One region of the Streptomyces sp. NPDC048825 genome, then DNA from elsewhere that is predicted to be linked to it. Evidence: predicted binding sites of a transcription regulator. Region 1 holds the regulator's gene; the other holds the start of a gene.
The links. The regulator HrcA, encoded in region 1, represses chaperone genes, less so after heat shock. The targets are predictions, from matches to a motif close to TTNGCACTCNGNNNNNCNGAGTGCNAA.
Positions count from the first base shown of each region.

Region 2: groL (chaperonin GroEL) is a predicted target of HrcA. The motif match lies at 12,346-12,372, and genes of this name have one in related genera.

Region 1 covers NZ_JBICUR010000001.1:469,602-485,120, reverse strand. The annotation lists gene lepA (translation elongation factor 4) at 1-967, shown strand, start outside; gene ACGFNK_RS02180 (AMP-dependent synthetase/ligase) at 1,246-3,132, shown strand; gene ACGFNK_RS02175 (two-component system response regulator) at 3,235-3,813, opposite strand; gene ACGFNK_RS02170 (HAMP domain-containing protein) at 3,831-7,994, opposite strand; gene ACGFNK_RS02165 (SpoIIE family protein phosphatase) at 8,127-10,058, shown strand; gene hemW (radical SAM family heme chaperone HemW) at 10,095-11,327, shown strand; gene ACGFNK_RS02155 (DUF3097 domain-containing protein) at 11,666-12,469, opposite strand; gene ACGFNK_RS02150 (MBL fold metallo-hydrolase) at 12,495-13,238, opposite strand; gene hrcA (heat-inducible transcriptional repressor HrcA) at 13,462-14,478, shown strand; partial or broken gene dnaJ (molecular chaperone DnaJ) at 14,479-15,519, shown strand, end outside.
Region 2 covers NZ_JBICUR010000002.1:347,714-363,232, forward strand. The annotation lists gene ACGFNK_RS06935 (DNA repair helicase XPB) at 1-679, shown strand, start outside; gene ACGFNK_RS06940 (hypothetical protein) at 713-913, opposite strand; gene ACGFNK_RS06945 (HelD family protein) at 1,298-3,433, shown strand; gene ACGFNK_RS06950 (hypothetical protein) at 3,454-4,218, opposite strand; gene ACGFNK_RS06955 (copper homeostasis protein CutC) at 4,357-5,046, opposite strand; gene ACGFNK_RS06960 (hypothetical protein) at 5,139-5,780, shown strand; gene ACGFNK_RS06965 (GNAT family N-acetyltransferase) at 5,851-6,921, shown strand; gene ACGFNK_RS06970 (DUF4031 domain-containing protein) at 6,944-7,207, opposite strand; gene ACGFNK_RS06975 (hypothetical protein) at 7,204-7,623, opposite strand; gene ACGFNK_RS06980 (MurR/RpiR family transcriptional regulator) at 7,730-8,653, shown strand; gene murQ (N-acetylmuramic acid 6-phosphate etherase) at 8,735-9,712, shown strand; gene ACGFNK_RS06990 (hypothetical protein) at 9,816-10,403, shown strand; gene groL (chaperonin GroEL) at 10,556-12,184, opposite strand; gene ACGFNK_RS07000 (cold-shock protein) at 12,486-12,692, opposite strand; gene ACGFNK_RS07005 (MoaD/ThiS family protein) at 13,148-13,423, opposite strand; gene thrC (threonine synthase) at 13,590-14,924, opposite strand; SAM riboswitch class I at 14,941-15,099, opposite strand; gene ACGFNK_RS07015 (glucosyl-3-phosphoglycerate synthase) at 15,291-15,519, shown strand, end outside.

The DNA.
Region 1 (15,519 bases):
CCTCGGCGGGTACAAGGATCCCAAGCCGATGGTCTTCTCCGGGCTGTATCCGCTGGACGGCTCGGACTACCCCGAGCTGCGCGACGCCCTCGACAAGCTTCAGCTCAACGACGCCGCGCTGGTCTACGAGCCGGAGACCTCCGCCGCCCTCGGCTTCGGTTTCCGCGTCGGATTCCTCGGGCTTCTGCACCTGGACGTGATCCGGGAGCGCCTCGAGCGCGAGTTCGGGCTCGACCTGATCGCCACCGCGCCGAACGTGGTCTACCGCGTGATCATGGAGGACGGCGTCGAGCACACGGTGACGAACCCGAGCGAGTTCCCCGAGGGGAAGATCAGTGAGGTGTACGAGCCGGTCGTACGCGCCACGATTCTCGCCCCGAGCGAGTTCATCGGTTCGATCATGGAGCTGTGCCAGACCCGCCGCGGCACCATGCTCGGCATGGACTACCTCTCCGAGGACCGCGTCGAGATCCGCTACACGCTGCCGCTCGCGGAGATCGTCTTCGACTTCTTCGACCAGCTGAAGTCCAAGACCCGTGGCTATGCCTCCCTCGACTACGAGCCGACCGGCGAGCAGACCTCCAGCCTCGTCAAGGTGGACATCCTGCTGCACGGCGACAAGGTCGACGCGTTCTCCGCGATCACCCACAAGGACCAGGCGTACGCATATGGCGTGCGGCTGGTCGCCAAGCTGCGCGAGCTGATCCCGCGGCAGGCCTTCGAGGTGCCCATCCAGGCGGCCATCGGCTCCCGGGTCATCGCCCGCGAGACCATCCGCGCCATCCGCAAGGACGTCCTGGCCAAGTGCTACGGCGGTGACATCTCCCGTAAGCGGAAGCTGCTGGAGAAGCAGAAGGAAGGCAAGAAGCGGATGAAGATGGTGGGCTCTGTGGAGGTTCCGCAAGAGGCCTTCATCGCGGTGCTGTCCAGCGACGAGAGCGCGACCTCCGGCAGGGGCAAGAAGTAACAGGCGTCGTTCCGGGGAAGCCGAACGCTGTTACCCCTGGAAACTGGGGAAGAATGCGGGCTCGTCGCGTTTCGGTGCGACGGGCCCGTACGCGTGCGTAAGGTCGCTCTGCGTAGGAGTCTTTGTAGTAAGTGACAGCTCGCCGCCCCTTACGCACCGGGGAGTCGCGCTCTACTCTGATCACCACTCGATGGTTACTCGCGAGTTAAACAGCGGCCGCGAGTGACACAACAGCCGCAAAGAGCCAGCCGCACACTGTCGCGGGCCCGGAGGATGTCGTGAGCGACACACAAACCCTGATCGAGAACCGTCCGCCGTCCGTGGCGGCCCTCTTCCTGGAGCGCGTGGCGGCCACACCGGACGCCGAGGCCTACCGTTACCCCGTACCCCCAGCCTCGGGCGAGGGCCCGGACGACTGGAAGTCGCTGACCTGGGCGCAGGCCGCCGAGCGGGTCTTCGCCATCGCTGCCGGTCTGATCGAACTGGGCGTTCAGCCGGAGCAGCGCGTCGCGCTCTCCTCCGCCACCCGGGTCGAGTGGATCCTCGTCGACCTCGGCATCATGTGCGCGGGCGCCGCGACGACGACCGTCTACCCGCAGACCAACGCCGAGGAGTCGGCGTTCATCCTCTCCGACTCCGAGAGCAAGGTCCTGATCGCGGAGGACGCCGCTCAGCTCGCCAAGGCGCGCGAGAAGCGGGCCGAACTCCCCGAACTGACCCATGTCGTCGTCATCGACGGCACCGGTGTGGACTCCTCCCAGGACGAGGGTGACTGGGTGCTCACCCTCGCCGAGCTGGAGAAGCGCGGCGCCGCCGGCCTGGAGAAGAACCCCGACCTCATCAAGGAGAAGGTCGGCGCGATCACCTCCGACCAGCTCGCCACGCTGATCTACACCTCCGGCACCACCGGCCGCCCCAAGGGCGTACGGCTGCCGCACGACAACTGGTCCTACATGGCCAAGGCGACCTCCGCGACCGGCCTGATCAGCGCCGAGGACGTGCAGTACCTGTGGCTGCCGCTCGCCCATGTCTTCGGCAAGGTGCTCACGTCCGGGCAGATCGACGTCGGGCACGTCACCGCCGTCGACGGCCGCGTGGACAAGATCATCGAGAATCTTCCGGTGGTGCAGCCGACGTACATGGCGGCCGTGCCCCGCATCTTCGAGAAGGTCTACAACGGCGTCGCGGCCAAGGCCCGCGCCGGCGGTCCCGCCAAGTACAAGATCTTCCAGTGGGCGGCCGGGGTCGCCCGTGAGTACGCCAAGGTCAGCCAGGACAACTTCCGCAGGACCGGTACGGCCTCCGTGCCCTTCGGTCTCGGCGCCAAGCACAAGGTGGCGGACGCGCTCGTCTACTCCAAGCTGCGCGATGCCTTCGGCGGCAATCTGCGCGCCTGCGTCTCCGGATCGGCCGCGCTCGCGCCCGACATCGGCTACTTCTTCGCCGGCGCCGGCGTGCACATCCTGGAGGGGTACGGACTGACCGAGTCGTCCGCCGCGTCCTTCGTGAACCCGGGGGAGGCGTACCGCACGGGGACCGTGGGCAAGCCGCTGCCCGGCTGCGAGGTGCGTATCGCGGACGACGGCGAGATCCTGCTGCGCGGGCCCGGGATCATGGAGGGCTACCACAAGCTGCCCGAGAAGACCGCCGAAGTGCTGGAGCCGGACGGCTGGTTCCACACCGGTGACATCGGGGAGCTGTCGCCCGACGGCTATCTGCGGATCACCGACCGCAAGAAGGACCTGATCAAGACGTCCGGCGGCAAGTACATCGCGCCGGCCGAGGTCGAGGGCCAGTTCAAGGCGGTGTGCCCGTACGTGTCCAACATCCTCGTGCACGGTGCCGACCGGAACTTCTGCACCGCGCTCATCGCGCTCGATGAGCCGTCCATCCTCGGGTGGGCCGAGGAGCACGGGCTGTCGGGCAAGTCGTACGCGGAGGTTGTCGCCGACCCTGCGACGGTTGAGCTCATCGACGGGTACGTCAAGCAGCTCAACCAAGGGCTTCAGAAGTGGCAGACCATCAAGAAGTTCAGGCTTCTGCCGCGGGACCTCGACATTGAGCACGGTGAGCTGACGCCGAGTCTGAAGTTGAAGCGGCCGGTTGTTGAGCGGGAGTACAAGGAGCTGATCGAGGAGATGTACGCGGGCTCCCGAGAGGCGTAGCGGCTCGCGGGAGAGCGGGGAACTGCGGTCGGCTCTTGGCTGCGGGTCGTTTGTGGCTGGTCGCGCAGTTCCCCGCGCCCCTGGAGGGGCGCACTCCGCGCCCTACGTCAACAGGGCGCCGTTTCCCGTCATCAAGGCCCGTAGGCCTCTGACCTGCGTGCGCAACGCCGCCAAGTCCGGTGAGACTTCAACCAGTTCCTTCTCCAAGGCGTCCAGCCGCGCGTTCACCTGCGCGCCATGCGCCCGCTGCTGCGCAAGCATCCGTTCCAGTTGGCGGGTTTTGCGGTGGAGGTCCAGGAAGACTGTGACCTTGGCTCGTAGGACCCAGGGGTCGAAGGGCTTGGTGAGGTAGTCGGCGGCGCCGGTGGCGTAGCCGCGGAAGGCGTAGCCCGAGTCGGCGTCCGTGCCGGTCAGGAAGATGATCGGGACGTCCTTGGTCTGGTCGAGCCGCTTGATGTTCGCGGCGGTCTCGAAACCGTCCATGCCCGGCATGCGGATGTCGAGCAGCACGACGGCGAACCGCTGCCGCAGCAGCGCCTTCATCGCTTCCTCGCCGGAACGGGCCCGTATCAGCGGCTCGTTGAGGGACCCCAGGACGGCCTCCAGCGCTATCAGGTTGTCCTCCATGTCGTCCACGAGGAGGATGTTGGCGCGCTCGTCGGTCGATGCCTCAGTACTCATGGTGTTGGCTGCCTGCCTCAGTCGTTCGGCGACGGGACGGCGGGGCCGACGGTTTCCGGCTCTTCGCCACGTCCTTCCGCCTCCGAGTCGTCGTCTTGTCCGTCGTCTTGTCCGGCCGGTTCCAGAAGGGCGCAGACGACGGTCAGCAGTTGATCGACGTCCACCGGCTTGGGTACGTAGTCGTTGGCGCCGCGGGCGATGGACTTCTCGCGGTCGCCCGGCATCGCCTTGGCGGTGAGGGCGACGATGGGAAGGCCGGCCCAGCGCGGGGTGCGGCGGATGGCGGCGATGGTCTCGTAGCCGTCCATCTCCGGCATCATGATGTCCATCAGGACCAGTTCGACGTCCGGGTTGCGCTCCAGCGTCTCGATGCCCTCGCGGCCGTTCTCCGCGTACAGCACGGGCATCCCGACCCGGCCCAGGACATGCGTGAGCGCGAAGACGTTGCGGATGTCGTCGTCCACGATCAACACCCGGCGCCCCGGCAGCAGCTGACCCGCCCGGCCCGCCTTCCACGCCTCCAGTTTGGTGGGCGTGGGCCAGGTGTCGTCCGTGTCGTGGACGGTGTACGGCTCGGTGGAATCGGTGGACAACTGCTCGGGCGCGGGCGACTGGCGTTCCTCGGGTACGGGCCCGGTCGCCGCGTGGCCGGGGCTGGCGACCGGTACGTACAGCGTGAAGGTGGAACCCTTGCCCGGCTGGCTCTCGGCGATGATCCGGCCGCCGAGCAGCCTGGCGATCTCGCGGCTGATGGACAGACCGAGGCCGGTGCCGCCGTACTTGCGGTTGGTGGTGCCGTCGGCCTGCTGGAACGCCTCGAAGATCACCGGGAGTTTCTCCGGCGCGATACCGATGCCGGTGTCGGTCACCGCGAAGGCGATCACCTCGTCGTGGTCGCCGCCGCGCGTGTAGCGGTGCTCGGGGTCCTTGACGCGGTTGACGCGCAGCTCGACCCGGCCGTTCGCGGTGAACTTGATCGCGTTGGACAGCAGGTTGCGCAGGATCTGCTGGAGGCGCTGCTCGTCCGAGTACATCTCGCGCGGTACGTCCTCGCCGACCGCCACCTCGAAAGCGAGCCCCCGGTCGATGGTGAGCGGCCGGAACGTGGCGTGGACGTAGTCGAGCAGCTTTATCAGCGGCAGTTTCTTCGGGCGTACGTCCATCCGGCCGGCCTCGATCTTCGAGAGGTCGAGGATGTCGTTGATCAGCTGGAGCAGGTCCGAGCCCGAGCGGTGGATCGTGGACGCGAACTGCACTTCCTGGTCGGAGAGATGGCCGTCCGGGTTGTCGGAGAGCAGCCGGGCGAGGATCAGCAGCGAGTTCAGCGGTGTGCGCAGCTCGTGCGACATGTTCGCCAGGAACTCCGACTTGTACTGCGACGACGTCGCCAGGAGCGCTGCCTTCTCCTCCAGTTCGGCGTTCGAGCGCTGCAACTCGGCCTGCTGGCGCTGGAGTTCGTCGGAGCGCTCCTGGAGCTGGGTGGCCAGCTGCTGGGACTGGCCGAGCAGGGACTCCGTACGGGAGTTGGCGATGATGGTGTTGATGGCGACGCCGATGGTGTTCACGAACTGGTCGAAGAACGCCAGGTGGACATCGGAGAAGCGGGAGAACGAGGCCAGTTCGACCACGCCGAGCAGCTTGTCCTCGAAGAGAATCGGAATGATGACGACGCTCGACGGGGACGCCTCGCCCAGACCGCTGTTGATCTTGATGTAGTCCGGCGGGGCCTCCTCGACGAGGATCCGCTTCTTCTCCCGGGCCGCCTGCGCCACCAGCCCGTGCACCGGCAGCCCGCCGGTCTCCACGGTCGCGCCCTGCGCCGCCCCGTACCCGGCGATGAAGGCAAGTCCCTTGGCGGGCACGGCCGTTCGCAGCGCCGGGCTGTCCTCGTCGGGGTCGGCCAGATAGAACGCGCCGTACTGCGCGTTCACCAGCGGTGTCAGCTCGCGCAGGATCAGGTCGGCGACCTCCATCAGGTCCCGGTGGCCCTGCATCAGGGCGGCGAGGCGGGCGAGGTTCGACTCCAGCCAGTCCTTCGCGCGGGTCGTCTCGCGGAGGTTGGCCACCATCAGGTTGATGTTGTCCTTCAGCTCGGTGACCTCGCCGCGGGTCTCCACCGAGATGGAGCGGGACATGTCGCCCTGGGCCACCGCGGACGCCACCTCGGCGATCGCGCGGACCTGGGTGGTGAGGTTGGAGGCCAGCTCGTTCACGTTGGTCGTCAGGCGCTTCCAGGTGCCGTACACGCCCTCGACCCTTGCCTGGCCACCGAGCTGGCCCTCGGAACCCACCTCGCGGGCCACCCTCGTCACCTCGGACGAGAACGACGACAGGGTGTCCACCATCGTGTTGATCGTGGTCTTCAGCTCCAGGATCTCCCCGCGCGCATCCACGTCGATCTTCTTGGAGAGGTCACCCTGGGCCACGGCGGTGGCGACCTGCGCGATGTTCCGTACCTGCGAGGTCAGGTTGTCCGCCATGTAGTTGACGTTGTCGGTCAGATCTCGCCACACACCCGAGACGCCGAGGACCTGGGCACGCCCGCCGAGCCGTCCGTCCGTGCCGACCTCTCGGGCCACGCGGGTCACCTCGTCGGCGAAGGCGCGCAGCTGCTCCACCATCGTGTTGACGGTGTCCTTGAGTTCGAGGATCTCGCCGCGGGCGTCGACGGTGATCTTCTTGGACAGGTCGCCGTTCGCGACGGCCGTGGTCACCTGGGCGATGTTCCGCACCTGTGAAGTCAGGTTCAGCGCCATGAAGTTGACGTTGTCGGTGAGGTCCTTCCAGACCCCGGATACGCCACGGACCTGGGCCTGACCTCCCAGGTTGCCCTCGGTGCCGACCTCGCGGGCCACCCTCGTCACCTCATCCGCGAACGCGGAGAGCTGGTCCACCATCGTGTTGATCGTCGACTTCAGCTCCAGGATCTCGCCCTTCGCCTCCACCGTGATCTTCTTGCCGAGGTCGCCCTGGGCGACGGCGGTCGAGACGAGGGCGATGTTCCGTACCTGTGAAGTCAGGTTGTCCGCCATGAAGTTGACGTTGTCGGTGAGGTCCTTCCAGACCCCGGATACGCCACGGACCTGAGCGCGACCTCCCAGGTTGCCCTCGGTGCCGACCTCGCGGGCCACTCGCGTGACCTCGTCGGCGAAGGCGGAGAGCTGGTCGACCATCGTGTTGATCGTCGACTTGAGTTCGAGGATCTCGCCCTGCGCGTCGACCGTGATCTTCTGGCTGAGGTCGCCGTTCGCGACGGCCGTGGTCACCTGGGCGATGTTGCGGACCTGTGAAGTCAGGTTGGACGCCATGAAGTTGACGTTGTCGGTGAGGTCTTTCCACACCCCGGACACCCCGCGCACCTGCGCCCGGCCGCCCAACTGGCCCTCGGTGCCGACCTCGCGGGCCACTCGCGTGACCTCGTCGGCGAAGGCGGAGAGCTGGTCGACCATCGTGTTCACGGTCAGCTTCAGTTCGAGCAGCTCGCCCGTCGCCTCGACCGTCACCGTGCGGGTCAGGTCGCCGCGCGCCACCGCCGTCGTCACCAGGGCGATGTCCCGCACCTGTGCGGTCAGCCGGGATGCCATCGTGTTGACGGCCTCGGTCACGTCCCGCCAGCTCCCGGACAGGCCCGTCACCTTGGCGCGACCGCCCAGCCGTCCCTCCGTGCCGACCTCGCGGGCGACCCGGGTCACCTCTCCGGTGAACAGGGACAGCTGATCCACCATCTTGTTGACGGCTCGCCCCAACCGGCGCAGGTCGCCCCGGAGTTGACGGTTCCCGTCGTGCAGGTCGACCCGCTGGGTCAGATCGCCGCCGGCCACCGCGTCCAGCACGCGCGTCGCGTTCGCGGCGGGCGCCACCAGCGCGTCGAGCAGCTGGTTCACATCGTCGACCCTGGACGTCCACTGCCCCTGGCCAGGGCTTGCGGAGAGCCGCTCGTCAAGGCGGCCGTGGCGCACCAGCTCCCGGCGGACGCGCTGCACCTCGGAGTTGAAGTGCGCGTCACGGCCCATGATCTGGTTGAACACCGTGTTGAGCTCGGCCACCAGCCCCTGCCCCGTCTCCGGCACCTTCGTGAAGTCACCGTCCCGGGCGGCGGTCATGGCAGCGAGCAGGGGACGCAGATCGGATGCTCGTATCTGTCCGTCTTCGACCACTTGCGTAGCACTGTTCTCACTCATGCGGGCCCACTTCGGTAACTCGGCGCATATGGGCGGGGCCAGTCTGTCACTCTGTCGATGCCGCCTGAGGCCTATTCGTCCAACTGCTCAGGGAGCCGCACAGTGGGGGCCATACCAACGCGACGGGAGACCATGTCCCGTGCTCCTGATACGCCTGAGCGTCCGCGCCCGGCCGCGCGTACATCGCTGCCGGGCAACCCTCTCGCGCCGGGAGCCGCCCGCCGCTTCGTCCGCGCCGCGCTCGCCGAGTGGACCGAACTCGCCCTGCCCGGCGTCGAGTTCATCACCGACCAGCTCGTCAACGACGCCGTGGTCGTGGTCAGCGAACTCGTCACCAACGCGGTCGTGCACGCCGGCACGGACGTAGGCCTGGAGATGTGCCTCGAAGCCGCCGAGCACGCCGAGACCGCCGAAGACACCGCCGGAGACACCGCCGGATCGGCCGCAGGTGTGCTCGCCATCGAGGTCGCCGACCACCATCCCGCGCGCGTGGTGCGCGGCGACGGCGTGGAGCGGCCGTTCGACACCGTCGAGTACGGGCGCGGTCTGCGGCTCGTCTCCGCGCTCGCCGAGTCCTGGGGCATCACCTACCGCACCGGCACCAAGACCGTGTGGGCGCGGCTGCCCGTCGAGGGGGTCGCGCCCGTCGAGGAGACGGCCGAGCCAGAGGCGTACGCCGGTGAACACGCCCTGCTGCGCGGGGTGCGGGCCGCCGAGATCCTCGCCCCCGCGCCCCGCCGCGGCGTACCGCTGCAGGATCAGGAATGGCTCAACCGCGGCGCCCTCTGCTTCCTCGCGGAGGCCTCCGACCTGCTGGCCGGGCAGCTCGACGAGGACCTGGTCGCCGCGCTCACCGGGCAGCTGCTCGTGCCGCGGCTCGCCGACTGGTGCGCGGTGTGGCTCGAGGACGAGACGCCGGGCCGGCCCGACGGGGGCCTGATCGGCGGGCCACGGCTCGCCCGCGTCTGGCACGGCAGCGAGAACCGTATCGAGGAGCTGCGCCTGTTCCTCGAGAAGGACCCGCCGCGCGTGCCCGACTCGGCGGGCTCCAGCCCCGTTCCCGTGCCCTGGCCCGGAGAAGCGCTCGGCGCGGGCGCGGACAGCGGGACAGCACTCGCGTACCGGCTGATCGCGGGCGGCCGGCCGCTCGGCACACTCGTCATCGGACGGGCCGGGCTCGTCCGCTTCCCCGACGAGATCACCGGGCTCGTCGAGGACCTCAGCCGCCGGGTGTCGCTCGCCATCGGGGCGGCACGGCAGTACGCGCGCCAGGCCACCATCAGCCGCGTACTGCAGCGCGGCCTGCTGCCCGGAGCGGTCGCCGAGATACCGGGCGTACGCAGCGCGCTCGTGTACGAGCCGTGCGACAAGGGCGGGCCGAGCGGTGACTTCTACGACCTCTTCCCGGCCGGGGACGGGCGCTGGTGCTTCGCGCTCGGCGACGTCCAGGGCAAGGGACCCGAGGCCGCCGTCGTCATCGGACTCGCCCGGCCCTGGCTGCGGCTGCTCGCCCGCGAGGGCTACGAGGTGCCCGACGTCCTCGACCGCCTCAACCAGCTGCTTCTCGACGACGCGACCGAGGCCGCGGACGCCGCCGCCCGCTCCCTGGTGGCAGCCGGCGGGTCCGGCCTTGCCGACGAAGGGCCGCAGAACCGGTTCCTCTCCCTGCTGTACGGCGAGCTGGTCCCCTTCGACGGCGGTGTGCACTGCACCATCGCCTCGGCCGGGCATCCGCTGCCGATGGTCCTCGAACCCTGCGGCACGGTGCTCACCGAGGTGGCCCAGCCGCAGACGCTGCTCGGTGTCTTCGAGGACGCCACGTACACGTACGGGAGCTTCGAGCTGCGCCCCGGCGACAGCCTCCTGTGCGTCACCGACGGGGTGACGGAGCGGCGCAGTGGGGCCCGCCAGTTCGACGACTCCGAAGGGCTCGCCACCGTCCTCAGCGGCTGCGCGGGCCTGAGCGCCGAGCTGATCGCCGAGCGGATCCGGCGTCTGGTGCACGAATTCGGGCCGAGGCCGCCGGAGGACGATCTCGCGCTGCTGGTGCTGCAGGCGGAGTAGTCCGGGGTTTCGTGGCGGTGCTGGACAATGGAAGGCATGCCTTCCGCACTTCCCGACGGTGAGCCCGTCCCCGACGACGGGACACTGCCCGCGCACGCCCTGGCGGGCGCGGCCTCGCGCCCTCTCGGGTTCTATCTGCATGTGCCGTACTGCGCGACGCGCTGCGGCTACTGCGACTTCAACACGTACACCGCGACCGAGCTGCGGGGCAGCGGAGGCGTGCTCGCCTCCCGCGACAACTACGCGTCGACCCTGATCGACGAGGTCCGGTTGGCTCGCAAGACCCTGGGCGACGACCCTCGTCCGGTCCGCACGGTCTTCGTCGGCGGCGGTACGCCCACGCTGCTGGCCGCCGGTGATCTCGTACGGATGCTGGGGGCGATCCGGGAGGAGTTCGGGCTCGCGGAGGATGCGGAGATCACGACGGAGGCGAATCCGGAGTCGGTGGATCCGTCGTATCTGGCTGCCCTGCGGGCCGGAGGCTTCAACCGGGTCTCGTTCGGGATGCAGAGCGCCCGCCAGCATGTGCTGAAGGTGCTCGACCGTACGCATACGCCGGGGCGCCCCGAGGCGTGTGTCGCCGAGGCGCGGGCGGCAGGGTTCGAGCATGTGAACCTGGACCTGATCTATGGGACGCCGGGGGAGTCGGACGATGACTGGCGCGCGTCGCTGGAGGCGGCTCTGGGGGCCGGGCCGGACCATGTGTCGGCGTACGCGTTGATCGTCGAGGAAGGGACGCAGCTGGCGCGGCGGATCCGGCGGGGCGAGGTTCCGATGACGGACGACGACGTCCACGCGGACCGGTACCTGATCGCGGACGAGGTGCTGTCGGGGGCGGGGTTCGAGTGGTACGAGGTGTCGAACTGGGCCACGTCCGGGGCTGGGCGGTGTCTGCACAACGAGTTGTACTGGCGGGGGGCCGACTGGTGGGGGGCGGGACCCGGCGCGCACAGCCATGTGGGGGGTGTGCGGTGGTGGAACGTGAAGCATCCGGGCGCGTATGCGAGCGCCTTGGCGGCGGGCAAGTCGCCTGGCGCCGGGCGTGAGCTCCTCTCCGAGGAGGACCGCCGGGTGGAGCGGATCCTGCTGGAGCTGCGGCTCCGGGAGGGCTGCCCGTTGTCCTTGCTGAGGCCGGACGGGCTCGCGGCGTCACGGCGGGCGCTGGCCGAGGGGCTTCTCGAAGCCGGGCCGTACGAGGTGGGGCGGGCGGTTCTTACGCTGCGGGGGCGGTTGCTGGCGGATGCGGTGGTGCGGGACCTGGTGGACTGAGGGTGTTTCGCCCCCGCCGCCCTTACCCGTCCCATCCCGGGGCCAGGCCCCGGAGCCCCGCCGGGGCTGCGCCCCTGAACCCCTCGGGGCTCCGCCCCGGACCCCCGCGCCTCACACTCCCCCAGCTACCGCTGGGGGGACCCCCAAGGGGCTGATTTTCCGCGGCCGAACTTTGTCGGCGCAGGCCCGCATCCATCAGCCCGTCCGGCGATTGAGGACGAGGCCGTTCAGGCCGATGGGGGTCTGGGGGCGCAGCCCCCAGCGGGGTCCAGGGGCGGAGCTCCTTGGTATGGGACGGGCAAGGGCAAGCGGGGGCGAAATCCCGCTGTACGCAGCCGTTACTCCGGCGCTGTGACGAAGTCGATCAGTTCCTCCACCCGCCCCAGCAGCGCCGGCTCCAGGTCCCGATACGAGCGCACCGAGCCAAGGATCCGCTCCCACGCCGCCCCCGTGTTCTCCGGCCAGCCCAGCGCCCGGCAGACGCCTGTCTTCCAGTCCTGGCCGTGCGGGACACGAGGCCAGGATTCAATTCCCACCGACGACGGCTTCACCGCCTCCCAGACGTCGATGTACGGATGGCCCACCACCAACGCGTACTCACTCGTCACCGCCTCCGCGATCCGGGACTCCTTGCTGCCCGGCACCAGGTGGTCGACCAGGACGCCCAGGCGGGCGTCGGGGCCAGGGGCGAAGTCCTCGACGATGGACGGGAGGTCGTCGATGCCCTCCAGGTACTCGACGACCACGCCCTCGATGCGCAGGTCGTCGCCCCAGACCTTCTCGACCAGTTCCGCGTCGTGGCGGCCCTCCACGTAGATGCGCCCGGCACGGGCCACGCGGGCGCGGGCGCCGGGGACGGCCACCGAGCCGGAGGCCGTGCGCGTGGGACGTACCGGCGCCGACGACGGACGTACGAGCGTCACCACCCGGCCCTCCAGCAGGAAGCCGCGCGGCTCCAGCGGAAACACGCGGTGTTTGCCGAAGCGGTCCTCCAGCGTGACCGTGGCCGCCTCGCAGCGGATCACGGCGCCGCAGAAGCCGGTGCCGGGCTCCTCGACGACCAGGCCCGGCTCCGCCGGGACTTCCGGTACCGGCTTGGACTTCTTCCAGGGAGGGGTCAGATCCGGTGAGTACTGGCGCATTCGGCAGACGATACCTTCGCGACCTTCACGAGACCCCGAAACGCCTTGCCAGCGCGTCCCGTTGGGCTCGGACAAAGGCCGCGTCCACCGCGGCGCCGTGCCCGGGTACGTACACCGCGTCCTCGCCGCCCAGGGCCAGCAGGCGGTCCAGGGCCGCGGGCCATTGGGACGGTACGGCGTCGGGTCCGGCCTGGGGTTCGCCGGACTCCTCGACCAGATCGCCGCAGAAGACGACCTCCGGGCAGCCCGCGCCGGGCGTGCCCGGGACCAGGACCGCCAGATCGTGGGGCGTATGGCCGGGGCCCACGTTCGCCAGCAGGACCTGTCGGCCGCCGCCCAGGTCCAGGGTCCACTCGCCGGACACCAGGTGCCGCGGCCGGACGAGGAGATCCGCCGCCTCGGCCGCCTCGATCGGATCGGCGCCGTTGCGTACGGCGTCCGCGCGCAGCTCTTCGCGGTCGTGAACGAGCACCCGGTCAACGCCCACCGCCCCGAAGACCTCGACCCCGGCGAACGCCGCCGCCCCGAGGACATGGTCGAAGTGGGGATGCGTGAGCGCGAGATGGGTGACCCTGCCACCTCCGAGGAGCTCTTGCGCCTCCGTACGCAGCCGTACGCCCTCCGGCACGCTCGACCCCGCGTCGACCATGAGTGCCGCCCCCTCGCCCACCACCAGGCCGACCGTGCAGTCCCACACGGGAAGACGGCACCGCCCGACTCCGGGTGCCAGTTCCTCCCACCCCGACTCCACCCAGACCGTGTTCAGCATCCCGCGGACTCTTCCCAAGTCACCGTCATGCAACGACGCTAGCTGTATGTCCCCGACAGAGCAGGACATGCCCGTACACCTCGGATCGGCGGCTCGAGTCCGCCCTTGCCGGGGCGCTACCCCACGGCCGTACACTTGACCCGGGATGCTGGCACTCGTGCGCGCTGAGTGCCAACCGCAGACAGGCGATGCCCACGGGAAAGACCAGCTGGAGGTGTGCGCGATGCTCAGTGAACGCAGGCTCGAAGTGCTCCGCGCCATCGTCCAGGACTACGTGGGCACGGAAGAGCCGGTGGGTTCCAAGGCGCTCACCGAGCGGCACAGCCTCGGGGTCTCCCCGGCGACGGTGCGCAACGACATGGCGGCGCTGGAGGACGAGGGCTACATCGCGCAGCCGCACACCAGCGCCGGACGCATCCCCACGGACAAGGGCTACCGCCTCTTCGTCGACAAGCTCGCGGGCGTCAAGCCGATGACGGCGCCCGAGCGACGGGCGATCCAGAACTTCCTCGACGGCGCGGTCGATCTGGACGACGTGGTGGGCCGGACCGTACGACTGCTGGCGCAGCTCACCAGGCAGGTCGCCGTGGTGCAGTATCCGTCCCTGACGCGTTCGACGGTGCGGCACGTGGAGCTGCTGTCGCTGGCTCCGGCCCGCGTCATGCTCGTACTGATCACGGACACGGGTCGGGTCGAGCAGCGCATGATCGACTGCCCGGCACCGTTCGGGGAAACGTCTCTGGCGGATCTACGCGCGCGGCTCAACAGCCGGGTCGCGGGCCGCCGTTTCGCGGACGTCCCGCAGCTGGTGCAGGACCTGCCTGAGGCCTTCGAGGCCGAGGACCGCGGCACGGTCTCGACGGTGCTCTCCACCCTCCTGGAGACGCTCGTCGAGGAGACCGAGGAGCGGCTGATGATCGGCGGCACCGCCAATCTCACCCGCTTCGGACATGACTTTCCCCTCACGATCCGGCCTGTTCTGGAAGCATTGGAGGAGCAGGTCGTCCTCCTCAGACTCCTTGGTGAGGCAAGCGATTCGGGCATGACGGTGCGGATCGGTCATGAGAACGCCTATGAGGGACTCAACTCCACTTCGGTCGTCTCCGTCGGTTACGGTTCGGGCGGCGAGGCAGTAGCGAAACTGGGCGTGGTCGGACCGACCCGCATGGATTACCCGGGAACGATGGGAGCGGTACGAGCGGTGGCACGGTACGTCGGACAGATCCTGGCGGAGTCGTAAGTGGCCACGGACTACTACGCCGTACTCGGCGTGCGCCGCGACGCGTCACAGGACGAGATCAAGAAAGCCTTCCGGAGACTCGCCCGCGAGCTGCATCCGGACGTCAATCCTGATCCGAAGACGCAGGAGCGGTTCAAGGAGATCAACGCCGCGTACGAGGTGTTGTCGGACCCGCAGAAGAAGCAGGTCTACGACCTCGGCGGCGACCCGCTGTCCCAGGCGGGCGCCGGTGGCGCGGGTGGCTTCGGCGCCGGCGGCTTCGGGAACTTCTCGGACATCATGGACGCGTTCTTCGGTACGGCGTCGCAGCGCGGGCCGCGCTCGCGCACCCGCCGCGGCCAGGACGCGATGATCCGCCTGGAGATCGAGCTCGACGAGGCGGCCTTCGGGACGACGAAGGACATCCAGGTCGACACGGCGATCGTGTGCACCACCTGCAGCGGTGAGGGTGCGGCGCCGGGGACCTCGGCGCAGACGTGTGACATGTGCCGTGGCCGTGGTGAGGTCTCGCAGGTCACGCGGTCCTTCCTCGGCCAGGTCATGACGTCCCGGCCCTGCCCGCAGTGCCAGGGCTTCGGCACGGTCGTACCGAACCCGTGCCCGGAGTGCGCGGGCGACGGACGCGTACGCTCCCGCCGGACCCTGACCGTGAAGATCCCGGCCGGTGTCGACAACGGCACGCGGATCCAGCTCGCCGGAGAGGGCGAGGTCGGTCCCGGTGGCGGGCCCGCCGGAGACCTCTACGTAGAGATCCACGAGGTCCCGCACCCTGCCTTCCAGCGTCGCGGCGACGATCTGCACTGCACGGTCACCCTCCCGATGACCGCGGCGTCGCTCGGCACGAAGGTCCCGCTGGAGACGCTCGACGGCATGGAGGAGGTCGACATCCGCCCGGGCACGCAGTCCGGCCAGTCGATCCCGCTGCACGGCCGCGGCATCACGCATCTGCGCGGCGGCGGTCGCGGCGACCTCATCGTCCACGTCGAGGTCCAGACTCCGAGCAAGCTCGATGTGGAGCAGGAGCGGCTGCTGCGCGAGCTG
Region 2 (15,519 bases), on a different contig from region 1:
GGCGACGCTCGTACGGGAGGACGGACGCGAGTCGGACGTGTTCTCGCTCATCGGCCCGAAGCGTTTCGACGCGCCCTGGAAGGAGATCGAGGCGCAGGGCTATATCGCGCCCGCGGACTGCGTCGAGGTCCGGGTGAATCTGACGGACGCCGAGCGGCTGGCGTACGCGACGGCCGAGACCGAGGAGAAGTACCGCTTCTGCGCGACCACCGAGACCAAGCGGAAGGTCACGGAGGCGCTCGTACGTCGCTTCGCGGGGCAGCAGACGCTCGTCATCGGCCAGTACATCGACCAGCTCGACGAGTTGGGCGAGCATCTGGACGCGCCGGTCATCAAGGGCGAGACCAGCAACGCTCAGCGGGAGAAGCTCTTCGAGGCGTTCCGGCAGGGTGAGATCGGCGTGCTGGTCGTGTCGAAGGTCGCGAACTTCTCGATCGACCTGCCTGAGGCGACGGTCGCGATCCAGGTCTCGGGAACGTTCGGCTCCCGACAGGAGGAGGCGCAGCGTCTCGGTCGCGTACTGCGTCCGAAGGCGGACGGACACCAGGCGCACTTCTACTCGGTGGTCGCTCGCGACACGCTTGACCAGGACTTCGCCGCTCATCGGCAGCGGTTTCTGGCGGAGCAGGGGTATGCGTACCGGATCGTGGACGCGGACGAGTTGCTGACGGAGAACTGAGCCGGGAGGAAGAGGGCTCCGGCGGAACCAGGCTCACCGCCTGCGGCGTACGCCCGCTTCCTCGCCGTACTCCCCGAGCACGATCACACCGAAGGCGGCGGTCGCGAAGACCTTGACGGCGTGCAGGGCGTCGCCGAGGAGATGGCGGTGGTGACGGTCGTCGATGGCGGTCGCACCGGGCGGCGGACCGTGCCGGGCGGGCCCGGAAGCTGGGGTGAAGGTCGCTGCGCTCATGTTTCCATGATGCGATTCGGCCATTCAGGTGACATCGGCCTAAGGGCCCAACCTCCGGGACCTCCGCATACGCCTCTGGGCCTACCCGTCCCCCTAGGTACCCACTAGGGGGAGTACCCGCCAGGGAGTACCCCGGGAGGAGGGGCCGTGCAATAAATCATTGGCCCCGTCGTCCGCCCCTGGCCTAAAATCTCCGCTCTTGCCCGCCTCCCCCGTGGATGGCTGCCGCCCGGACGGAAACCGGCCGGTCCCGCCCCGCCGTAAGTCACGTACAGGCACGTACAGGCACGTACGAACTCGTACGGCGACGAGGCACACCCACGCAGCAGATCGCCACGCAGCCGAACCCCTGCATGGCCCTGACCACGCCCGGAGGCACCCGCCGTGTCCACCCCGCCCGCCGACGACCCTCTCGACCCCCACGACCCGCTCTCCCGGGAGCGCGCCCACCTCGCCGGTTCCCGTGCCGCCCTCCGTTCCATGCGCGAGGACGTCGAGTCGCTCGACATCCGGGACGTCACCGCGAACTGGGTCAACGCGGAAGCCCTCACCCACCAGATCGACGAGCGCATCAGGTCCCTCGCGGACCTCGCTCACACCCCGCTGTTCTTCGGCCGCCTCGACTACCTGCACGAGCCGGGCGCTGAACAGGCAGAAGGAGCCGAAGAATCAAAGGGGCGCGAAGCGCCTTCCTTGCAAGGGCGGCGGTGGGAGACGGGCGGGCGCTTCTACATCGGGCGCCGCCACGTCCACGACGCCGACGGCGACCCCATGGTCATCGACTGGCGCGCCCCGGTCTCACAGCCGTTCTACCGGGCCTCCAAGAAGGACCCGATGGACATCGCGCTGCGCCGCCGCTTCGGGTACACGGGCGGCGACCTCACCGCGTACGAGGACGAACACCTCACCGACCCCACAGCAGTGACATTTTCCGGCTCCGCCGGGGGCGCCGTCACCAGCAAGCTGCTCCAGCAGGAGATCGAGCGCCCGCGCGTCGGCCCGATGCGCGACATCGTGGCGACGATCCAGCCCGAGCAGGACGAGATCGTACGCAGCGGACTGGGCGGCACCGTGTGCGTGCAGGGCGGTCCGGGCACCGGAAAGACGGCGGTGGGTCTGCACCGGGTCGCGTATCTCCTCTACGCCCACCGCGAGCGGCTCGCCCGCACCGGCACCCTCGTCATCGGCCCGAACCGCTCCTTCCTCCACTACATCGAGCAAGTGCTCCCCGCGCTGGGCGAGTTGGAGGTCAAGCAGTCGACGGTCGACGACCTCGTCGCGCACGTCGAGGTACGCGGCACGGACGACGCACCGACCGCCCTCGTCAAGGGCGACGCCCGCATGGCCGAGGTCCTGCGCCGCGCCGTGCGCTCGCACGTCACGATGCCGACCGAGCCGGTCGTCGTCGTACGCGGCTCACGACGCTGGCGCGTCCCGGCGTACGAACTCGAAGAGATCGTCCAGGAGTTGCTCGACCGCGACATCCGCTACGGCGCCGCCCGCGAGGCCCTGCCACAGCGCATCGCACACGCCGTGCTCGTCCAGATGGAGCGGTCCGGCGAGGCCCCGGACGACCGCGTGCAGGACGCCGTGGCACGCAACTCCGCCGTGAAGGCGGCGGTGAAGGCGATCTGGCCGCCGGTCGACCCGGCCCGGCTGGTGCTGCGCCTGCTCTCCGACGCCGGCTTCCTCGCCGTACACGCGGACGGTGTCCTCACCGAGGACGAGCAGAAGACCATCCTGTGGGCCAGGCCCGTACGGTCGCCGAAGTCCGCCAAGTGGTCCGCCGCGGACGCCGTGCTGATCGACGAGGCCACCGATCTCGTCCGGCGCACGCATTCGCTCGGGCATGTGGTGCTCGACGAGGCGCAGGACCTCTCCCCCATGCAGTACCGGGCGGTGGGCCGGCGCTGCACGACGGGTTCGGCGACCGTGCTCGGCGATCTGGCGCAGGGCACCACGCCCTGGGCGACGCGCAGTTGGGACGAGGCCCTGGCCCACCTGGGCAAGCAGCAGGCGGTCGTCGAGGAACTGACGGCCGGCTTCCGCGTCCCGACGGACGTCATCACGTACGCGTCCAGGCTCCTCCCGCACATCGCGCCCGGGCTCACTCCGGTGACCTCGGTCCGCGAGAATCCGGGTTTCTTCGAGGTACGTACGACTGCCGCCGACACCGAAGTGGTGGACGCCTGCGAGGAGTTGCTGCATCAGGAGGGCTCGGTCGGCCTGATCGCGGCCGATGCCCGCATTCCGGCGCTGGCCGAGGCGCTGACGGCGGTGGGGATCACGTATCTCGGCCCGGGCGAGGAGACGACGTACGAGACCCGTCTCACCCTGGTCCCGGCCTCGCTCGCCAAGGGCCTGGAGTACGACTACGTGGTCCTGGACGAGCCCCGTGCCATCGTCGACGCCGAGCCGGACGAACGCACCGGCCTGCGCCGCCTGTACGTCACCCTGACCCGAGCCGTCTCGGGCCTGATCGTGACGCATTCGGCACCGCTGCCTCCCCAACTGGCCTGATCCACAGGCCGGTTCACGGGTCAGTCCACCGAGGGCAGCCGCCAGTACTGCCGTTTGTCCTTGTCGCGCACGACGACGCCGAGTTTGGCCAGCTCCTTGCGCAGCTCCCGCGCGTCCTCGGCGTCGCCCTGCTTCTTGAGCGCCTTCTCGCGGGCCTTGAACAGGGCGTTCACCCCCTCGGGCAGGCCCGGGGTGCCGGGGACCCAGCGCCGGAACTCGGCCAGGTGCGGGTCGGCGTCCGCCCAGGTGTAGCCGTGCTCGGTGAAGGCGTCGGCGAGGCGCCGCTTGTCCAGGCCGCAGTCCTCCCGGGCGAGTTCCTCGCTGTGGTGCCCGAGCAGCACGATCTGTTTGCCGTCCGGGAAGACCAGGCGGATCTTGTCCCGCGCGAACTCCTCGGACTCGTCCCGGATGGTGAGCACCACACGGCGGTCGGAGACGCGGACGGACAGTGACTCGTGCAGCAGGACGAAGGCCGCGAAGAGGCCCAGCAGCGCGCCGACGGCCACCGCGCCGATGGTCACCCACGGCTCGGGGACCGAGTCCAACAGCTTCGCCGGGCCCTTGAACGGCGCCCAGCGCAGGGTCACGAGCCACCCGGCGAGCAGCCGGACCAGCTCGCCGACCACGGCTCCGGCCACGACGCAGAGGGCCAGGACGCCCCAGGTCGACTCGCCGAGCACGGTGGACTGGTCGGCCTGGGCGGCCCCGTCGCCCCGGCCCGGCTGGTCGGCCCGGTCCCCCCGGCCTGCCCGTGCGTCCGGCTCCTTCTGCATATCCACGCTCATGCGCCCTCCACCCGTTTTCTGCTGCGCAGCCCTCAGTGTGGTGAGCGACGAAACATCCGTCATCAGCCGATGGTCTACGGCACTGCCACTTTGGTATGCGGCTTCCGGTAAGCGCCTTGAGTCGTCCGCCCGCAACAGCTACTCGTCCATCGCCGCCCGCCACTCGCGTACAGCGGCGGAGGAGACGGGATGAGCCCACCCGCCGGGCCGCGCCGCCCCGCCGATGTGGAAGGCGTCCACTCCGGCGGCCCGCAGCCGGGGTACGTGGTCCAGCCGGAGCCCTCCGCCCACCATGAGCCGCTGCTCATAGCCCGGCTCGCCGCGCCGCGCCGCCTCGGCGAGCAGCGTGGGGAGGCCGTCGTCCACACCGGCCGCCGAGCCCGCCGAGAGGTATGTGTCGAGCCCGGGCAGATCCGCGAGCTGCTTGCGCAGGGCGTCGCGGTCCGCCGCCCGGTCGATCGCGCGGTGGAACGTCCAGCGGCAGCCGTCCAGTTCGGCGACGATCCGCTCCACCGCGGACACGTCCACGCCGCCGCCCTCGTCCAGGAACCCGAGCACGAACTCGTCGGCCCCCGCACCCCGCAACTCCCGCGCGGCGCGCACCAGTTCCTCGATGTCACCGGCGGCGAACCCGTCCCCCAGCCGCAGCATCACGCGCAGCGAGATGTCGACGGCGGCCCGGATCTCCGCGAAGGTCCCGACCGACGGGGTGAGCCCGTCGGCCGCCATGTCGGTGACCAGTTCGAGGCGGTCCGCGCCCCCGGCCCGGGCGGCGACCGCGTCCTCGGCGTCGAGGGCGATCACCTCCAGGACTGCACGCTTGCTCATCAGGACCTCTTTCCTTGGGAGGCTTGGACGACTAGGACAGCTACAGGTCTAGTCCAATTCAAGGGTACGCGGTGAAGAGGAACAATGGCCCCATGGCCGACCCCGAAGCCCTGCGCACCCGCTGGCTCCACACCCTGCAAAGGGCCCGCACGACCAGCACCCCCGACCCCGCCCCGTACGCCGACGACCTCCTGACCCGCTGGTCCGAACCGCAACGCCGCTACCACACGCTCGATCACCTCACGGCGGTGCTGGACCACATCGACGTGCTGAAGCAGTACGCGGACGACCCGGACCTGGTGCGCCTCGCCGCGTGGTTCCACGACGCGGTCTACCTCCCCGACCGCTCCGAGAACGAGGAACGCTCCGCGCGCCTGGCCGAACGCGCCCTGACCGAAGCCGGTCTCCCGCCGGAGAAGACGGCCGAGGTCGCCCGCCTGGTCCGCCTCACGATCACCCACGACCCGTCGGACGACGACGCCAACGGCCAGGTCCTCTGCGACTCCGACCTGGCGATCCTGGCCGCGCCCCCGAAGACGTACGCCGTGTACACGGCCGCCGTCCGCGAGGAGTACGCCTTCGTCCCCTCCGAAGCCTTCCGCGAGGGCCGTGCCGAGGTGCTGCGTCAGCTCCTCGCCCTCCCACGCCTCTTCCGCACGCCGTACGGGGCGGCGGAATGGGAAGCGACGGCGCGCTACAACATCGGCGCCGAACTGGAGCTGCTGGCCGGATAGCCGCCGGCCGGTGGGCTGCCGCTCGGTTATTCGGTGCCGTTCCGCGAGCCGAGCACCTATCGTCGCCCCCATGCGAGACATGGGCGGGGAGCAGATAGAGGAAGCCGTCACAGGTTGCGTGGCGGTGCTGCGGGCGGCGGCCGGGGAGCGGGACTGGGGCGTCAAGGCGGGCCGTCTGGAGTGGAGTTGCCGCAGGACGGCGGAGCACATCGCGTCGGATCTCATCGCGTACGCGGGGCAGTTGGCGGGCCGCCCCACCGACCGGTACGTACCTTTCCGCATCGACTGCGCCGAGTGCGAGAGCCCCGACGACGTCCTGGACGTCATCGAGGCGACCGGCGCCCTGCTCGCCGCAGCCGTCCGCACCGCACCGCGCGAGGCGCGGGCGTTCCACCCGTACCCCTTCCGCAGCGCGAACCGCGAGGGCTTCGCCGCGATGGGTATCGCCGAGGTGCTCCTGCACACGCATGACATCGCCGAGGGACTGGGGATCGCGTACGAGCCCCCGGCCGACCTCTGCGAGGACGTACTCACCCGGATCTTCCCGCATGTCCAGCCAGGGCCCGACCACTGGCGCACCCTCCTGTGGGCGACCGGCCGCGGCGAACTGCCCGGCCGCGCGCCGGTCACCGAGTGGCGCTGGAACAACAACCTCGTCATCCCCGCCGAACGGCTCACCCTTCAAGGGATCACGCCCGCTGCCGCCGCCGATCTGCAGATCGGCGGCACGGGCGGCTTCGAGTGGATCGAGGGCGGCCCTTGCGGGAACACGCGCTTCTCCGCCGGAATAGTCACGAAGGCGTACGAGGCCGGAGCGCACCGCCCGGAGTGGGGTGTGTTCGTCCTCGTGCGCAGGGAGGACGGCCGGGCCATCGGTGGCATGGGCTTCCACGGCGTCCCCGACGACGAGGGCCGCGCCGAGGTCGGCTACGACCTGGAGGAAGCGGCCCGCGGCAACGGCTACGCCACGGAGGCGCTGCGCGCACTGTCCGCGTGGGCGCTGGCACGCGACGACGTGAAGCTGCTGTGCGCGAAGGTCGACCACGCCAACGCCCCTTCCCAAGGGGTCGTTTCCCGCGCGGGTTTCATCCGGGTGGGTGAGGACGCGGAGCAGTACGTGTACGAGCTCCGCAGAAGCTGAGCCGGCCGGCCTCTCAAAAGGATTACGTACGCTGCTTGCGCTTGCGCAGCCCCGCCCCGTACAGCAGCCGCACCACCTCGCGGCTGCTGACCTCGACCGCTCCGGCGCGCACGACGTCCGCGTACCGATGCGACGGGATGTCGTAGTGGTCCCGCTCGAAGGCCCGGCGCGGGACGCCCAACTCCGCGGCGAACAGGTGCAGTTCGTCGTACGAGACATCGCTGATCAGATGCGACCACATATGGCCGTGGCCCGGCCAGGCGGGCGGATCGATGTAGACGGTCACGAGGAGGGCGCCTCGCCGGGACCACCCGGACCACCGGTGGCCGAGCCGAGCGAGCCCACCGCCGAGACCTTCACGCCCGCCTTGTGGCACACCCAGTGCGGATCGGGCCCGAGTTCAGGTTCGACGTCGAGGGCGTGCGGGTCGCCGACGCCGCAGACTGGGCACAGCGGCCACCGCCCGTACCGTTCGAGCAACGAGTCCTGCACGTCCTGGGCAACCAGCCCCGCCACATACTCCACGCCCTCCGGCCACTGCTCCACCCACCATCGCCGCTGCACCACAGACGCCTCGACAAGCGAGACGACTTCGGCGTCGGCGACATCGCCCGCGACGAGATCGGCGATCACGAGCGCACGAGCGGCATGCAGTGCCTGTTCCATCGGGCTGACGGGGTGTGGGGAGGCCGGCTGTTCCATACGCCCATTGTGCGCCTACGGCAGAAGCGGCCACATCGGACCCGCAGACGAAAGCGCCTCCGAGCCACCCCTTGACCCTCCAGTCCACCGAAAATACCTTTCAAAGGTGACCCCAGACGTGAAGGAAATTTTCGCCGGCGAGGCGCCACCGGCACCGGCGGCCCTCGCGGCCAAAGTGCGCACGCTCGCCCCGTCGATGACCCGCTCCATGCAGCGGGTCGCCGAAACCGTGGCCGGCGACCCCGCAGGCTGCGCGGCCCTCACAGTCACCGGCCTGGCGGAGCGAACCGGCACCAGCGAGGCCACAGTCGTCCGCACCGCCCGCCTCCTCGGCTACCCCGGCTACCGCGACCTGCGCCTGGCCCTCGCCGGCCTCGCCGCCCACCAGCAGTCGGGCCGCGCCCCCGCCGTCACGGCCGACATCGCAGTCGACGACCCGATCGCCGACGTCGTGGCGAAACTGGCGTACGACGAGCAGCAGACCCTCGCCGACACCGCGGCAGGCCTGGACACGGTCCAGCTCGGCGCGGCCGTCTCCGCGCTCGCGGCGGCCGGCCGGATCGACATCTACGGAGTCGGCGCCTCGGGCCTGGTCGCCCAGGACCTCCACCAAAAGCTCCTGCGGATAGGCCTCATAGCCCACGCGTTCAGCGACCCGCACCTCGCGGTCACCAACGCCGTGCAGCTGCGCGCCAAGGACGTGGCCATCGCGATCACCCACTCCGGTTCGACCGGCGACGTCATCGAGCCGCTACGGGTCGCCTTCGAGCGGGGCGCCACGACGGTCGCGATCACCGGCCGCCCGGACGGCCCGGTCTCGCAGTACGCCGACCAGGTCCTCACCACGTCGACGGCCCGCGAGAGCGAGTTGCGGCCGGCCGCCATGTCGTCCCGTACGAGCCAACTGCTGGTCGTGGACTGCCTGTTCATAGGGGTGGCCCAGCGGACGTACGAGACGGCGGCGCCCGCGCTGGCCGCTTCCTATGAGGCTCTCGCGCACCGCCACAGCCCGCGCGGCTCCCAGCGCTAGGCCCATGGCTCGCGTACAAGTGCTCGAGTACGAGTAACGAAAGCCAGCACCGGAACGAAACACCGGAAAGAGCCGCCCCACATGACCTCCCCCGCCGACGCCTCCTCCGACCGCCAGTCCCACTCCACCTCCAACTTCCGTGACGTACGGGACGAGTTGGAGACCCTGACCACCGAGGCGTTCCGTCCCGAGCTTGCCCGGATCGATCAGTTGCCCACCCTTGAGATCGCGAAGATCATGAACGGCGAGGACGCGACCGTACCGACCGCCGTCGCCGCGCAGCTCCCGCGTATCGCCGCCGCGACCGACGCCATCGCGGACCGTATGGCACGCGGCGGACGCCTGGTCTACGCGGGCGCGGGCACCGCGGGCCGCCTGGGCATCCTCGACGCGTCCGAGTGCCCGCCCACCTTCAACACGGACCCCTCCGAGGTCGTCGGCCTGATCGCGGGCGGCCCGAGCGCCACGGTCAACTCCATCGAGGGCGCCGAGGACTCCAAGGAGCTGGCGGCCGAGGACCTGGCCGCGTTGGGCATCACCGCCGACGACACGGTGGTCGGTGTCTCGGCCTCCGGCCGGACCCCGTACGCGATCGGCGCGGTGGAACACGCGCGTGCACTCGGCGCCCTGACCATCGGCCTGTCCTGCAACGCGAACAGCGCGCTCGCGGCGGCGGCCGAGCACGGCATCGAGGTGGTCGTGGGCCCCGAGCTGCTGACCGGCTCGACGCGTCTGAAGGCGGGCACGGCCCAGAAGCTGGTCCTCAACATGCTGTCGACGATCACGATGATCCGCCTGGGCAAGACGTACGGGAACCTGATGGTCGACGTACGGGCCTCGAACGACAAGCTCCGGGCTCGTTCGCGCCGTATCGTGGCGCTGGCCACGGGTGCGCCGGACGACCAGATCGAGGCGGCCCTGAGCGCGGTCGACGGCGAGACGAAGAACGCGATCCTCGTCCTCCTCGCCGACGTCGACGCCGCGACCGCCGCCCGCCTGCTCACCGAGGCGAACGGCCACCTCCGGGCGGCTCTTCAGGCGGCCCTCGCAAGCGACTGAGCTCCGCCTGGTCCGCCTGCCCCGGGCTCCTGGGGTGTTTGTCAGTGGCGCATGTGATTCTTGGGGGCGTCGGCAGCACGGCTCCCGGGAGGGGACGACCACCATGAACCACGCACAGCTGAACGCTCTGGGCCGCGCCCTGCGGCTTCTCGGCGAGCACGGCGAGGCACTGGGCTCGGACACGCCCGACGCGAAGCTGCACGAGGTCAAGGCGGACCTGAAGCGCGCGCTGGACCTCCTGGAGGAAACGGTCACCACGGCGGCCCCCACCACGCGCTGCGCCGAGCACCCCACAGGACCGGTCGACGAGGACGCCCCCGACCTGTGCCTGCTCTGCGAGACGCGTCGCCGAGTCGCCCGCCGCTCGAAGGTCAACGACTCGTTCTCCCAGGGCCGTCCGACCACCCCGGACGAGACGCTCGAGCGCACGAAATCCCGCTACGGCGTACGGGGCGACCGCCCCCAGCCCCAGCAGCGCTGGCTCCCGGAGATGTGGACCGGCCAGGTCTGGCAGCTCTGCGGCACACCCCGCCGCGACAAACAGGAAGCCGAGCTGTACCTCGCCGCCCAGCGCCGCAGCCCCCACCCCGGCATGGCCTACCGCCTGGTCCACGAGTTCACCGACTACGAGGTCCTGCGCATCTGGGGCACACCGGTGAAGGTCGACATCGAGCCGATGGGGAACCTGTAGCACTCCGGCCGTACGACCCTGCCGCTGTCGGACACGCCGAGGGCGGCACCCCTGCGAACAGGGATGCCGCCCTCGGTACTGGACTGGAGGTCCCCCCTGCTCGAGCGAAGCCGAGAGCTTGGGGGAGGGTCCGACCCGGCGAAAGAACCGGATCAGAAGTCCATGTCACCGCCCGGCATGCCGCCACCGGCACCGGCGCCGGCACCGGCCTTCTCCGGCTTGTCGGCGATGACGGCCTCGGTGGTGAGGAACAGCGCGGCGATGGACGCGGCGTTCTGCAGCGCAGAGCGCGTGACCTTCGCCGGGTCGATGATGCCCTCGGCGATCATGTCGACGTACTCACCGGTCGCGGCGTTCAGACCGTGGCCGATGGGCAGGTTGCGCACCTTCTCGACGATGACGCCACCCTCGAGACCACCGTTGACGGCGATCTGCTTGAGCGGGGCCTCCAGGGCGAGCCGCACGGCGTTGGCGCCGGTCGCCTCGTCACCCTCGAGCTCCAGCTTCTCGAAGACCGTGGAGGCCTGGAGCAGGGCCACGCCACCACCGGCGACGATGCCCTCCTCGACGGCAGCCTTCGCGTTGCGAACGGCGTCCTCGATGCGGTGCTTGCGCTCCTTGAGCTCGACCTCGGTGGCGGCACCGGCCTTGATGACGGCCACGCCGCCGGCCAGCTTCGCCAGGCGCTCCTGGAGCTTCTCGCGGTCGTAGTCCGAGTCGGAGTTCTCGATCTCGGCGCGGATCTGGTTGACCCGGCCGCCGACCTGCTCGGTGTCGCCGGCACCGTCGACGATCGTGGTCTCGTCCTTGGTGATGACGACCTTGCGGGCGCGGCCCAGGAGGTCCAGGGTCGCGTTCTCCAGCTTGAGGCCGACCTCCTCGGAGATGACCTCGCCGCCCGTGAGGATGGCGATGTCGCCGAGCATGGCCTTACGGCGGTCACCGAAGCCCGGAGCCTTGACGGCGACGGACTTGAACGTGCCGCGGATCTTGTTGACGACCAGGGTCGACAGGGCCTCGCCCTCGACGTCCTCGGCGATGATCAGCAGCGGCTTGCCGGACTGCATGACCTTCTCGAGGAGCGGCAGCAGGTCCTTGACGGCGCTGATCTTCGAGTTGGCGATCAGGATGTACGGGTCGTCGAGGACGGCCTCCATACGCTCCATGTCGGTGGCGAAGTACGCCGAGATGTAGCCCTTGTCGAAGCGCATACCCTCGGTGAGCTCCAGCTCCAGACCGAAGGTCTGGGACTCCTCGACGGTGATGACGCCTTCCTTGCCGACCTTGTCCATGGCCTCGGCGATGAGCTCGCCGATCTGGGTGTCGGCGGCGGAGATGGAGGCGGTCGAAGCGATCTGCTCCTTGGTCTCCACGTCCTTGGCCTGGTCGAGCAGGGCACCGGAGACCGCCTCGACGGCCTTCTCGATACCGCGCTTCAGAGCCATGGGGTTGGCACCGGCGGCGACGTTGCGGAGGCCTTCCTTGACCAGCGCCTGGGCCAGGACGGTCGCGGTCGTCGTGCCGTCACCGGCAACGTCGTCCGTCTTCTTCGCGACTTCCTTGACCAGCTCGGCGCCGATCTTCTCGTACGGGTCCTCGAGTTCGATCTCCTTGGCGATGGAAACACCATCGTTGGTGATCGTGGGGGCGCCCCACTTCTTCTCGAGGACGACGTTGCGGCCCTTGGGGCCGAGGGTGACCTTGACGGCGTCGGCGAGCTGGTTCATCCCGCGCTCGAGGCCGCGCCGCGCCTCCTCGTCGAACGCGATGATCTTGGCCATGTGAAGTGGTCCTCCCGGACTGGGGTGGATTGCTCCGGACCGCGCTGGCGCCCGCGACGGACGGCCTGCCTGCCTCGTGGTTCCTTGCCCCACTTGGCCTGCGGGCCTCACCGACCCGGTCCTCGTTGTCACTCTCACCTTCAGAGTGCTAACGCCAATGATTAGCACTCGGGGTGGTCGAGTGCAAGCGGCTACCACAGTGCGGGCGGGGTGCCGACAGGCATGCCGAAGGGCCCGTACCCCTTGAGGTACGAGCCCTTCGGAAGAAGAACGTGTCGCTGCAGATCAGTCGGCGCGTGCTTCAGCCGGTCGCCAGTCGGACCATGTCCGCCTGCGGCCCCTTCTGGCCCTGCGAGATCTCAAAATCGACCCGCTGACCTTCCTCCAGGGTGCGGTAGCCGTCCATCTGAATCGCGCTGTAGTGGACGAATACATCCGCACCACCGTCGACCGCGATGAAGCCGTACCCCTTCTCCGCGTTGAACCACTTGACGGTGCCCTGAGCCATGCCTAACTCCCCTATTACTGGCCCTTGCACAGATCCACACTTCGCGGATCCGGGTCAGACCTCACCCCCCAACGGTTGGGGGTGTGCGCCGGAACGCGTCGACCGCGGCTGAATGTATCTGCCCAACTGCCGTCTGCAACAGGTCAATCGGACGAGAAATCTGGGCATGGCCGATCCGGAATGTACGGAGAATTCACCCTAGAGGGGGGCAAGTCGGGCTCCACAAAAGGAGCAAAAGACGCAAAAGACCCGCACACTTTGGCTACTTCTCATCGGGTATCCGACAGGAATGCACATGCATTCGGCCCGGAGGAGCACCAAGTTCCCCAACTGTACCGCGCTCAACCATACAGAATTGCCCCCTCCGTTTAACTCACGGAGGGGGCAATTCGATGAACTCTGAGTGACCTGCATTACCGACGGTAACGATCAGCCTCCGGCACTGTACCGGATGGTCAGCCTCCGGCGACGGCCGGAATGATCGAGACGCCGGCCCCGTCGGGCGTCGCCGTCTCCAGCCCCTGCTCGAACCGCACATCGTCGTCGTTCACGTACACGTTGACGAACCGGCGCAGCTTGCCCTGATCGTCCAGGACACGCGCAGCGATACCTGTGTGGTTCTTCTCCAGGTCGGCGATGACCTCGGCGAGGGTCGCCCCTTCAGCGGCGACCTCGGCCTGACCGCCGGTGTAGGTGCGAAGGATGGTGGGGATGCGAACGTTGACGCTCATGGGGTTATGACCTCCGGTCAGGTATGGAGCGCCCCGCCAGGGGCGCGGGGCAGTGACGTTTGCGGCTCCGCCGCGATGGGGGTCCCCCGCTCGAGCGAAGTCGAGAGTGGGGGAGCGACCAGCCCCCACCGGCCTGCAGCTTGAATACAGCCCTTCCCGCGAAGCGCTACGCGAGGCCGGCCTCTCGGAACGAGTCGAGGCTGGGTCGGATCGTGGCGGTGAGCCCGGTCCCGGCCACCGCATCCAACGTCTTGAGACCGTCACCCGTGTTCAGGACGACAGTCGTGAGGCTCGGATCCAGCACACCGTTCTCGATCAGCTTGCGCGCAACCCCCACCGTCACACCACCGGCGGTCTCCGCGAAGATCCCCTCGGTCCGCGCCAGCAACTTGATCGCGTCCACGATCTGCTCATCGTTGACGTCCTCGACCGCGCCACCCGTACGCCGCGCGATGTCCAGCACGTACGGACCATCGGCGGGGTTACCGATCGCGAGGGACTTCGCGATCGTGTTCGGCTTCTGCGGCCGTACGACGTCATGGCCCGCCTTGTAGGCGACGGACACCGGCGAGCACCCCTCGGCCTGGGCGCCGAAGATCTTGTACGGCTTGTCCTCCACGAGCCCGAGCTTGATGAGCTCCTGCAGACCCTTGTCGATCTTCGTGAGCTGCGAGCCGGAGGCGATGGGCACCACCAGCTGGTCGGGGAGCTGCCAGCCGAGCTGCTCGCAGATCTCGTACGCGAGGGTCTTGGAGCCCTCGGCGTAGTACGGGCGCAGGTTGACGTTGACGAAGCCCCAGCCCTCGCCGGCCGGGTCGCCGATCAGCTCGGAGCAGAAGCGGTTCACGTCGTCGTAGTTGCCCTCGATGCCGACGAGCTCGCCGCCGTACACCGCGGCCATGACGACCTTGCCCTGCTCCAGGTCGTGCGGGATGAACACGCAGGAACGGAAGCCGGCGCGGGCGGCGGCGGCGCCGACGGCACCGGCGAGGTTGCCCGTCGAGGAGCAGGAGAGGGTCGTGAAGCCGAAGGCGCGGGCGGCCTCCAGGGCCTGGGCGACGACGCGGTCCTTGAAGGAGTGCGTCGGGTTGCCGGAGTCGTCCTTCACGAAGAGCTTGCCGGGCTCGACGCCCAGCTCGCGCGCGAGGTTGTCGGCCTTGACCAGCTCGGTCCAGCCGGGATTGATGTTCGGCTTGGTGGCCACGTCCGCGGGGACGGGCAGGAGAGGCGCGTACCGCCAGATGTTCGCGGGGCCCGCCTCGATGCGCTTACGGAGTTCCTCGGTGTCGTACGCCGAGAAGTCGTACGCGATCTCCAGCGGGCCGAAACACTCCTCGCAGGCGAAGACGGGGCCGAGCGGGACGCGGTGCCTGCATTCGCGGCAGGAGAGCGCGGCGGCGGGGCCGAGGTCTACGGAGGGGGTGTCCACGGAGTTCGTGGGGGCCGCCGAGTCGGCGGAGGTTTCAGTGTTCGTGGTGCTTGCAACTGTCTGCGCAACCATGTGAGGCGAGGCCCTTTCCTCATCTTCCTCACGACGCATCTCGCCGTGAGACGGATTTGGCACCTTCACTAGCCGGGAGCCTCGCGGAATCGATCATCTTCGATCGGTACGAGAACCGGCTGGAGGGTTGCCGGGGCTTCAACGGGCCGTATCCCTCTGCCCCTCTGGATGAGCGCTATTCGGTTGTGTGTATGTGGTTGTCGGCTCAACGACCCGCGACATGCGATGGTCATCAGCGTTGTTCAAGACTGTAACCGAAGGCCTGGATCGTGGTGAGACCAGTCCGAACCGCGAGATGACAGTCACACGAGCTGCTGCCCCAGCGGGCACTCGCGAACCCGGTCCAATGTCAAGGGAGAGCCGCACGTGCTGGAAGACGTCGAGCGCTGGCTGAACACGCGCTCCTGGTCCGTTGGCGACCGCCCGCTGAAGAAGCTCATCGCCGCGAAGCGCGCGGCCAACTCCACGGTGAGCGTCGTACTGCCCGCGCTCAACGAGGAGGAGACCGTCGGCGAGATCGTCGCCGTGATCCGCCGTGAGCTGATGACCAAGAAGGTCCCCCTCGTCGACGAGATCGTCGTGATCGACTCGGGCT